3 regions of the Bacillus altaicus genome follow, and region 3 is predicted to be linked to each of the others. Evidence: a T-box and tRNA genes for the amino acid it is inferred to sense, from the RefSeq annotation. Region 3 holds a T-box; the other regions hold tRNA genes.

What was found. A T-box is a leader RNA that pairs with one kind of tRNA and senses whether it is charged. The one in region 3 lies ahead of ileS2 (isoleucine--tRNA ligase), so its partner is inferred to be a tRNA-Ile.
Region 1: it has a tRNA-Ile gene. The T-box ahead of ileS2 (isoleucine--tRNA ligase) is inferred to sense a tRNA for this amino acid. The anticodon was not compared.
Region 2: it has a tRNA-Ile gene. The T-box ahead of ileS2 (isoleucine--tRNA ligase) is inferred to sense a tRNA for this amino acid. The anticodon was not compared.

Annotation. Positions count from the first base shown of each region.
Region 1 covers NZ_CM143394.1:4,665,859-4,669,102, reverse strand. Annotated here, with positions in the region: rRNA gene rrf (5S ribosomal RNA) at 1-2, shown strand, start outside; rRNA gene rrf (5S ribosomal RNA) at 81-196, shown strand; tRNA gene ACE38F_RS24255 (tRNA-Val) at 202-277, shown strand; tRNA gene ACE38F_RS24250 (tRNA-Tyr) at 286-369, shown strand; tRNA gene ACE38F_RS24245 (tRNA-Gln) at 382-456, shown strand; tRNA gene ACE38F_RS24240 (tRNA-Lys) at 461-536, shown strand; tRNA gene ACE38F_RS24235 (tRNA-Leu) at 554-634, shown strand; tRNA gene ACE38F_RS24230 (tRNA-Gly) at 664-738, shown strand; tRNA gene ACE38F_RS24225 (tRNA-Leu) at 755-843, shown strand; tRNA gene ACE38F_RS24220 (tRNA-Arg) at 847-920, shown strand; tRNA gene ACE38F_RS24215 (tRNA-Pro) at 931-1,004, shown strand; tRNA gene ACE38F_RS24210 (tRNA-Ala) at 1,020-1,092, shown strand; tRNA gene ACE38F_RS24205 (tRNA-Ser) at 1,111-1,203, shown strand; tRNA gene ACE38F_RS24200 (tRNA-Ser) at 1,266-1,358, shown strand; tRNA gene ACE38F_RS24195 (tRNA-Met) at 1,383-1,459, shown strand; tRNA gene ACE38F_RS24190 (tRNA-Asp) at 1,462-1,537, shown strand; tRNA gene ACE38F_RS24185 (tRNA-Phe) at 1,547-1,622, shown strand; tRNA gene ACE38F_RS24180 (tRNA-Thr) at 1,647-1,722, shown strand; tRNA gene ACE38F_RS24175 (tRNA-Trp) at 1,726-1,796, shown strand; tRNA gene ACE38F_RS24170 (tRNA-Ile) at 1,807-1,883, shown strand; tRNA gene ACE38F_RS24165 (tRNA-Asn) at 1,889-1,963, shown strand; tRNA gene ACE38F_RS24160 (tRNA-Glu) at 1,965-2,036, shown strand; gene ACE38F_RS24155 (CBS domain-containing protein) at 2,168-2,587, shown strand; gene ACE38F_RS24150 (DUF3965 domain-containing protein) at 2,859-3,244, shown strand, end outside.
Region 2 covers NZ_CM143394.1:864,363-867,606, reverse strand. Annotated here, with positions in the region: gene ACE38F_RS04540 (L-lactate dehydrogenase) at 1-684, opposite strand, end outside; partial or broken gene ACE38F_RS04535 (anti sigma factor C-terminal domain-containing protein) at 1,127-1,372, opposite strand; tRNA gene ACE38F_RS04530 (tRNA-Glu) at 1,498-1,569, opposite strand; tRNA gene ACE38F_RS04525 (tRNA-Ser) at 1,576-1,666, opposite strand; tRNA gene ACE38F_RS04520 (tRNA-Asn) at 1,673-1,747, opposite strand; tRNA gene ACE38F_RS04515 (tRNA-Ile) at 1,755-1,831, opposite strand; tRNA gene ACE38F_RS04510 (tRNA-Gly) at 1,838-1,908, opposite strand; tRNA gene ACE38F_RS04505 (tRNA-Lys) at 1,922-1,997, opposite strand; tRNA gene ACE38F_RS04500 (tRNA-Thr) at 2,008-2,083, opposite strand; tRNA gene ACE38F_RS04495 (tRNA-Phe) at 2,098-2,173, opposite strand; tRNA gene ACE38F_RS04490 (tRNA-Asp) at 2,188-2,263, opposite strand; tRNA gene ACE38F_RS04485 (tRNA-Met) at 2,267-2,343, opposite strand; tRNA gene ACE38F_RS04480 (tRNA-Ser) at 2,371-2,463, opposite strand; tRNA gene ACE38F_RS04475 (tRNA-Ile) at 2,481-2,557, opposite strand; tRNA gene ACE38F_RS04470 (tRNA-Met) at 2,561-2,637, opposite strand; tRNA gene ACE38F_RS04465 (tRNA-Ala) at 2,658-2,730, opposite strand; tRNA gene ACE38F_RS04460 (tRNA-Pro) at 2,745-2,818, opposite strand; tRNA gene ACE38F_RS04455 (tRNA-Arg) at 2,829-2,902, opposite strand; tRNA gene ACE38F_RS04450 (tRNA-Leu) at 2,906-2,994, opposite strand; tRNA gene ACE38F_RS04445 (tRNA-Gly) at 3,011-3,085, opposite strand; tRNA gene ACE38F_RS04440 (tRNA-Leu) at 3,115-3,195, opposite strand; tRNA gene ACE38F_RS04435 (tRNA-His) at 3,221-3,244, opposite strand, start outside.
Region 3 covers NZ_CM143394.1:1,781,950-1,785,193, reverse strand. Annotated here, with positions in the region: gene ileS2 (isoleucine--tRNA ligase) at 1-1,352, opposite strand, end outside; T-box leader at 1,425-1,649, opposite strand; gene divIVA (septum site-determining protein DivIVA) at 1,701-2,207, opposite strand; gene ACE38F_RS09490 (YlmH family RNA-binding protein) at 2,297-3,064, opposite strand; gene ACE38F_RS09485 (YggT family protein) at 3,080-3,244, opposite strand, start outside.

The DNA.
Region 1 (3,244 bases), 2.2 Mb from region 3:
GCAAAAACGAGAGAATATAAAAAACTTATTGACTTTATAAGTGAATCAAGTATAACAATGTTTGTCTCAAATGAATATAGTCTGGTAATGATGGCAGAGAGGCCACACCCGTTCCCATACCGAACACGGAAGTTAAGCTCTCTAGCGCCGATGGTAGTTGGGACCTTGTCCCTGTGAGAGTAGGACGTTGCCAGGCAAAATGGAGGATTAGCTCAGCTGGGAGAGCACCTGCCTTACAAGCAGGGGGTCGGCGGTTCGATCCCGTCATCCTCCACCATATATGTCGGAGGGGTAGCGAAGTGGCTAAACGCGGCGGACTGTAAATCCGCTCCTTTGGGTTCGGCAGTTCGAATCTGCCCCCCTCCACCATTTCTTAATTATTGGGCTATAGCCAAGCGGTAAGGCAACGGACTTTGACTCCGTCATGCGCTGGTTCGAATCCAGCTAGCCCAGCCATTAAGAGCCATTAGCTCAGTTGGTAGAGCATCTGACTTTTAATCAGAGGGTCGAAGGTTCGAATCCTTCATGGCTCACCATTTTCTTAAAAAAATATGCGGGTGTGGCGGAATTGGCAGACGCACCAGACTTAGGATCTGGCGCCTTTGGCGTGGGGGTTCGACTCCCTTCACCCGCACTTTTAATAAAATATCTCATACATGTCTTGCGGAAGTAGTTCAGTGGTAGAATACAACCTTGCCAAGGTTGGGGTCGCGGGTTCGAATCCCGTCTTCCGCTCCAATTTTCAATATGACATGCCGGGGTGGCGGAACAGGCAGACGCACAGGACTTAAAATCCTGCGGTGGGTGACCACCGTGCGGGTTCGACCCCCGCCCTCGGCACCATATGCGCCCGTAGCTCAATTGGATAGAGCGTTTGACTACGGATCAAGAGGTTAGGGGTTCGACTCCTCTCGGGCGCGCTTTTATTAACGGGAAGTGGCTCAGCTTGGTAGAGCACCTGGTTTGGGACCAGGGGGTCGCAGGTTCAAATCCTGTCTTCCCGATTTTCCCAAAAACATGGGGCCTTAGCTCAGCTGGGAGAGCGCCTGCCTTGCACGCAGGAGGTCAGCGGTTCGATCCCGCTAGGCTCCACTTTATTTTTTATATGTCGGAGGTATACCCAAGTTCGGCTGAAGGGATCGGTCTTGAAAACCGACAGGCGGCGAGAGTCGCGCGGGGGTTCGAATCCCTCTACCTCCTCCATTTTTTTAAAAAGTGGTTTAGTTACATATAAAAATGAATAAGATATTAATTTTTTCCTTCATGGAGGTATACCCAAGTTCGGCTGAAGGGATCGGTCTTGAAAACCGACAGGCGGCGAGAGTCGCGCGGGGGTTCGAATCCCTCTACCTCCTCCATTTATTTTTAAAACATAATATCGTCGCGGGGTGGAGCAGTACGGTAGCTCGTCGGGCTCATAACCCGAAGGTCGCAGGTTCAAATCCTGTCCCCGCAACCAATGGTCCCGTGGTGTAGTGGTTAACATGCCTGCCTGTCACGCAGGAGATCGCCGGTTCGACCCCGGTCGGGACCGCCATTTTATGTTGGCTCGGTAGCTCAGTCGGTAGAGCAGAGGACTGAAAATCCTCGTGTCGGCGGTTCGATTCCGTCCCGAGCCACCATTTTTTTTATTTTTTTTTATTTATGCCGGCTTAGCTCAATTGGTAGAGCAACTGACTTGTAATCAGTAGGTTGGGGGTTCAAGTCCTCTAGCCGGCACCATTTAGGGGCATAGTTTAAAGGTAGAACTGAGGTCTCCAAAACCTCCAGTGTGGGTTCAATTCCTACTGCCCCTGTAAATTATATGGGCCTATAGCTCAGCTGGTTAGAGCGCACGCCTGATAAGCGTGAGGTCGATGGTTCGAGTCCATTTAGGCCCACCATATATTCCGCAGTAGCTCAGTGGTAGAGCTATCGGCTGTTAACCGATCGGTCGTAGGTTCGAGTCCTACCTGCGGAGCCATGGCCCGTTGGTCAAGTGGTTAAGACACCGCCCTTTCACGGCGGTAACACGGGTTCGAATCCCGTACGGGTCATAAAAAAAGAGTCAGCATATTGCTGACTCTTTTTTATTATGTATAAGCCTCTTTTTATTACCTTATTTTCCTCAAATAAATAAAGGGATTTAGGAAAAGCTATGGTATGTATTAAAAGGAGGAGAGGAAAAATGACACAAGTTAGAGAACTTATGAGTACTCATATCGTACATTGTACCCCATTAGACAATGTATATGAGGCGGCTGTAAAAATGAAGGAAGAATCGGTTGGATTGATTCCTGTTATTGAAAATCAACAAGTAGTTGGGCTTGTTACTGATCGAGACTTAGTTGTTCGTGGGATTGCTGAAAAACATCCTGGATCTAATCAAATTACAAATGTAATGACAACAAACATTGTTTCAGTTTCTCCAGATGATCCTATTGAAAAAGCTACAGAATTAATGGCACAATATCAAATTAGACGGTTACCAGTAGTTGAGAGCGGTCAATTTGTTGGGATGCTAGCACTAGGTGATTTAGCTATAAGAAAATCAGCAGATGATCAAGCAGGGTTTGCTTTAAGTGAAATCTCGGTGCATACGGAATAAATTATGTATAAAGATCAGATACATTATTCTAGCATATATGGATTAAACTAATATGTTAGCGTGATGTATCTGAGACATTATATAATAAGTATAGAGTCAATATTTTTGACAGTTTTTTTAAATTTGTCATTCCTAATTTTTAATAAGAGAAAAAATGATATACTGAGAGATATAAGTATTATGAGAGATTTTGAATATAACAATATTTATTGTTAATGATGTAATAATGAATTAATATTTCCTACATAGATACAAAGGGAAGGGGAATTATATGAGGGCTGTACAGGGCGATCCAAATTGGAATTTGGTTACAGATACATATATAGAACCAAATAATTTCGCTGAGTTATTTTCTTTGCTTGTACCTTGTCATCCAAAAGGTGAAGGGAAAGAGCGAACTATATTAGTATGGAAAGAAAAAGAATTTTATAAAGAAGAAAATTTAGCTGCGTGTATCGTATATGGCATGAATAAAGTAAAAAATTTACCGCAGTTTCATAAAGATGAAATTCCAACTCTAGTACGTATTCTTCGTTTATGTCAAGAGATTGGTTGGTATGAAGAGGCGAATGCTTTTATGATAACCCAAGGGCTAGCTGAATTTGTCCAAACTTCATTGGAGTATGAAACATGGGATCTTTTGACGAAAGCAGTTGC
Region 2 (3,244 bases), 920 kb from region 3:
ACGCTCGATAATATGGTAAGCTGCATCACGTACATTTTCAAAGATTTTATCTAAATCTTCTTGGTTATACTGTTCGTTGTTCGCTAAGATTGTTTCTAGTTTTTGTACACCTACAGTAGCGTGGCTCCATACTGGAAGTTCAGTATCACCGTGCTCACCAACGATGTAAGCATGAACGTTACGTGGATCTACATCTAAGTAGTCACCTAACATGTAACGGAAACGAGCAGAGTCTAAAGTTGTACCAGAACCAATTACGCGCTCTTTTGGCAAGCCAGATTCTTTCCAAGTTACGTAAGTTAAAATATCAACTGGGTTTGTTGCGATTAAGAAGATTCCATCGAATCCGCTATCCATAATACCGCGAACGATTTGTTTAAAGATCTTTGTATTTTTCTCAACTAAGTCTAAACGAGTTTCGCCTGGCTTTTGTGGTAATCCAGCAGTGATAACAACTAGATCTGCATCTTTACAATCTGCATAGCTACCGCTCCAAACTTTTGTTGGTGCTGGAGAGAATGGTACCGCATGGCTTAAGTCCATTGCTTCCCCTTCTGCTTTTGCTTCATTAACATCTACAAGTACGAATTCTTCAGCTACACCTTGGTTGATCATTGAGTAAGCGTAACTACAGCCTACAGCTCCTGTTCCTACTAATACTACGCGATTGATACCTTTTTTCATGTTAATTTCCCCTTTCAATTGTTTACATCTATTTTTTATTATTGTTTAAGTAAGTAATTAAAATACTAATTTAATGTTGTTTAACTTCTTTACATACATATTGTAGCATGGATTATTGTGAATTACTTCACAAATTATGACCTAATTGTGAACTTTTTCACATAGAGTGTAAACTTATCAGGTTAGGTGTGGAATCCATACCAATTTAGGGATTTTGATTAGATTGTGAACGAGTTTTTCTTACACATACCCCGGTAAGTGAAATTATATCGACGATTATTTAAATATATCAACGATTTTTGGGATATATCTATCGTAACTCAAAATATATCAACGATTCGACAAGGTATATCGACTTACCGACAAAACCCGACAACATTAGCCCCATAAAAAAACTGCCTCCAATAGATCACCTATTTAGAGACAGCTTCTTCTATTTATACTATTTGTTTTCCGCAGTAGCTCCTAATATAGCCGCTTTTACGTAATTTTGACCGTTTAATTTTTGTAAATCCGCAGCCGTTCCTGTTACGACTACTCCAATGACTTTTACATCTTGCTCACTTGGTTTTGTTTTCTTTCCTTTTAGGTAGTCATATATACGCTTATATTCCTCATAATACTTTCCCTTTTGATCTAAACCATTTTGAATTGCTAAAAGGAAATCTTTTTCTGTTCCATTTCCAAATCTTTCTATTAGTTAGACGATTCAAATAGAAAAAAGTATACAAAAATCCATAAAAAAATAGACTATCCAAAGTCCACTTTTATACAACAAAAAAGAGATAGCAGATTATGCTATCTCTTTTAGTATGACCCGTACGGGATTCGAACCCGTGTTACCGCCGTGAAAGGGCGGTGTCTTAACCACTTGACCAACGGGCCAAAATATGGCAGAGAAGAAGGGATTCGAACCCTCGCACCGCGTTTGCGATCTACTCCCTTAGCAGGGGAGCCCCTTGAGCCACTTGGGTACTTCTCTATAGTATGGCTCCGCAGGTAGGACTCGAACCTACGACCGATCGGTTAACAGCCGATAGCTCTACCACTGAGCTACTGCGGAATAATTATGGTGGGCCTAAATGGACTCGAACCATCGACCTCACGCTTATCAGGCGTGCGCTCTAACCAGCTGAGCTATAGGCCCATAAAAAGCGGGTGAAGAGAATCGAACTCTCGACCAGAGCTTGGAAGGCTCTTGTTTTACCACTAAACTACACCCGCATTAAATTAAAAATGGTGAGCCATGAAGGATTCGAACCTTCGACCCTCTGATTAAAAGTCAGATGCTCTACCAACTGAGCTAATGGCTCATTTTGAAAGTGGTGCCGGCTAGAGGACTTGAACCCCCAACCTACTGATTACAAGTCAGTTGCTCTACCAATTGAGCTAAGCCGGCTTGCGATTTCAAAATGGTGGCTCGGGACGGAATCGAACCGCCGACACGAGGATTTTCAGTCCTCTGCTCTACCGACTGAGCTACCGAGCCTTTATGTAAAAAAATGGCGGTCCCGACCGGGGTCGAACCGGCGATCTCCTGCGTGACAGGCAGGCATGTTAACCACTACACCACGGGACCATTTGGTTGCGGGGACAGGATTTGAACCTGCGACCTTCGGGTTATGAGCCCGACGAGCTACCGTACTGCTCCACCCCGCGATGATATAATATTTAATTTAGAAAAAATGGAGGAGGTAGAGGGATTCGAACCCCCGCGCGACTCTCGCCGCCTGTCGGTTTTCAAGACCGATCCCTTCAGCCGAACTTGGGTATACCTCCAAGATATGAACTTTGAGTGGTGGACCTTGTAGGACTCGAACCTACGACCGGACGGTTATGAGCCGTCTGCTCTAACCAGCTGAGCTAAAGGTCCTTATGGTAGCGGCGGAGGGGATCGAACCCCCGACCTCACGGGTATGAACCGTACGCTCTAGCCAGCTGAGCTACACCGCCATAAGTGATATTCAAATAAGTGGAGCCTAGCGGGATCGAACCGCTGACCTCCTGCGTGCAAGGCAGGCGCTCTCCCAGCTGAGCTAAGGCCCCATATTTTGAAAAAATCGGGAAGACAGGATTTGAACCTGCGACCCCCTGGTCCCAAACCAGGTGCTCTACCAAGCTGAGCCACTTCCCGTTAATAAAAACGCGCCCGAGAGGAGTCGAACCCCTAACCTCTTGATCCGTAGTCAAACGCTCTATCCAATTGAGCTACGGGCGCATATGGTGCCGAGGGCGGGGGTCGAACCCGCACGGTGGTCACCCACCGCAGGATTTTAAGTCCTGTGCGTCTGCCTGTTCCGCCACCCCGGCATGTCATATTGAAAATTGGAGCGGAAGACGGGATTCGAACCCGCGACCCCAACCTTGGCAAGGTTGTATTCTACCACTGAACTACTTCCGCAAGACATGTATGAGTTATTTTATTAAAAGTGCGGGTGAAGGGAGTCGAACCCCCACGCCAAAGGCGCTAGATCCTAAGTCTAGTGCGTCTGCCAATTCCGCCACACCCGCATATTATATATTTCAAAAGAAAAAATGGGGCGACTGATGGGAATTGAAC
Region 3 (3,244 bases):
ATACACCAATCACCACGGTCACGAACCATATTATGAAGACGAGTCTCACCCCATGCTGGCACCCATTTCGTTTCTTCAACAGCTTGTAATAATTCTTTACGGAATGCTTCAATAGATGCAAACCACTGTGCTGTTGCACGGAAAATAATTGGTTTTTTCGTTCTCCAATCATGTGGGTATGAATGCGTAATAAATGTTAATTTTAGTAACGCACCTACTTCTTCTAATTTTTCCGTAATTGGTTTATTAGCTTTATCGTAGAATAAGCCTTCAAATCCAGGTGCTTCATTTGTTAACACACCTTTGTCATCAACTGGACAAAGAACTTCTAAACCATATTTCTTACCAACAAGGAAATCATCTTCCCCGTGCCCTGGTGCTGTATGAACACAACCTGTACCAGCATCTGTTGTAACGTGGTCACCTAGCATAACTAAAGAATCCCGATCGTAGAATGGGTGTTTTGCAACTGTATACTCAAGTTCGCTACCTTTTACTGTTTTCACAACTTCAGTATTTTCCCATTCTAACGTTTTTGCAACTGTCTCAAATAGTTCAGAAGCAATAATATATTTCTCATCATTTACTTTCACAATAGCATATTCAAGTTCTGGATGAACCGAAATACCTAGGTTAGCAGGTAACGTCCAAGGTGTTGTTGTCCAAATAATGAACTTCTCATCACCTTCTAATACGTTCTTTCCGTCTTTTACAGGGAATGCTACGTAAATAGATGCTGATTTTTTATCTTGATATTCAATTTCAGCTTCTGCTAAAGCTGATTCACTCGTTGGAGACCAGTAAACTGGTTTCTGTCCTTTATAGATATAACCTTTTTTCGCCATGTCACCAAACACTTTAATTTGTTGTGCTTCATAAGCTGGCTCTAAAGTAATATATGGATTATCCCAATCTGCACGTACACCTAAACGCTTAAATTGTTCACGTTGACGTTCTACTTGCTCATATGCATACTCTGCGCATAATTTACGGAACTCAGCAACTGTCATTTCTTTACGCTTTACACCTTTATTCGTTAAAGCTTGTTCAATTGGTAAACCGTGCGTATCCCAACCTGGCACATATGGTGCACAGTATCCTGTCATTGATTTAAAACGAACAATAAAGTCTTTTAACACTTTATTTAGTGCGTGTCCCATATGGATGTCACCATTTGCATATGGAGGTCCATCATGTAGTACAAATAAAGGACGACCTTTCGTATGTTCTTGTACCTTTTCATAAATATTCACTTCAGCCCATTTTTCTTGCATTGCAGGCTCACGTTTCGGTAAATTCCCACGCATCGGGAATTCTGTTTTTGGCATTAGTAATGTATTTTTGTACTCCATGCTCAATTCCTCCTTAAATATATAAACGACAGACCTTAAAAAAGGGAATAAAAAAGAGACCTCTCATCCCCAAAAAGGGACGAGAAAGTCTCCCGCGGTACCACCCTAGTAGACCATATACAAATGCATAAGGTCCTCTTTATATTCTTAACGCGAATATACGCCTACGCTTACTAAATTTGTTCAGCGCGGAACTCCAGGGTGATATTCCCATTATCTCCTTATCCTGAGCTTACACTATCCTCAGTTCGCTATATAAGGTATGAAAAAGGTACTTATCCCTATCTTCGTTTTTCTTAATAAATATGCTGTTTAAAATTATATGTAATAATGAGAAAAACGTCAAGCTTACACTGTTTCTTCTTTTTTCAACAGTTCGTCCACTTCGTCTTCTAACTCAATTAATTTGTCCCAATCATCGTTGCTTAACATTTCAAGCTGTGTTTCTAACAACATACGGAAACGAGTGCGGAATACTTTCGCTTGTTTCTTTAACTCTTCAATATCAAATGCAACTTTTCTTGATTTCACTAACGCTTCATTAATGATACGATCTGCATTTTTTTCTGCTTCACGTACAATTAATTTCGCTTCTTTTTGTGCATTACGCTTCACTTCTTCAGCAGCTTCTTGTGCGACAATGATAGATTTGTTCAGCGTATCTTCAATATTAGAAAAATGATCTAACTTTCCTTCTAATTGTGCAACCTTTTCTTCTAAAGCTTTTTTCTCACGAATGACTAATTCATAATCTTTGATGATCTGATCAAGAAACTCATTTACTTGATCTTCATCGTAGCCACGAAATCCGCGACCAAATTCTTTGTTATGAATATCTAATGGTGTTAACGGCACAACGCCACCTCCAAGTAGTTATCTAAATTTCCTCTTTCAATTATATCTTTTCTTCGACAAAATAAGAGAATTTCCTTCTAAAAAACCAATCATTTTAGTATACCATACAAAACTCTCCATTTGTCGCGCTTCGTTTTACCTTCTACAGAAAATAATTTACTTCGTCCATACCCTCTAACCGAGAAAACATCACCCGGAAAACATTCATACGAAGTTTGCTCTACTGTTTTCCAATTGACTTTTACTAGGCCACCTTTTATAAGAGGCTGTACTTTCTGCCTAGATATATGCAGCATTTCAGCTAATAAAACATCTAGACGAAGTGACGAAACTGTTCCAGATTTTTCTCCCCACTTTTCACCTACACGCAAAACTTTCTCTACTTGTATAGGAGAGAGTGTGACTTTCATTTTACCTATTGATTGTAAGTTCATTTCAATATAGGATACAACTTCTTTCGCAACTGCAATTTGGGCACGATCTTCTTGAAGCAAAATATCACCACATTTTTCCCTTGTTAAACCAAGTGACATGAATGCACCTAATATTTGCCTATGTTCTAGCGTGAAAAACTTGGAAGGATAGTCAATTTCTAATACTTCTACTTGAAATTCCTCTTCATTTAATTCTAGATAATCTGGATAAATTAGTGCTCTTTTCCGTTCGGCTTCAGGCATCGCACCATCAAACCGTACAGCTACATCTCCTTGCCCTATTACCATAGAAACAATTTGTTGCTGTCTTGGATCAAGAAAATCTGTTAACTTGACTTGATGGTACTCAGCAGCCTGTTTCCACTCTAATACTTTATCCACAAAGACCTGTTCATCAGGTCTAAAATGCTCGTAGATGCTCATGTATTTAACCTCACACTATAAAAAATAGTTGAATAAACTCACTAAACCACCTCTAGCAAGTTTCAAGGCAATAATAGCAACAAGTGGAGAAATATCAATCATACCAAATGGTGGAATAAACCTCCTAAACGGCTCTAAATACGGTTCACAAATACGCGCAAGAATATCTCCAAAAGCTGA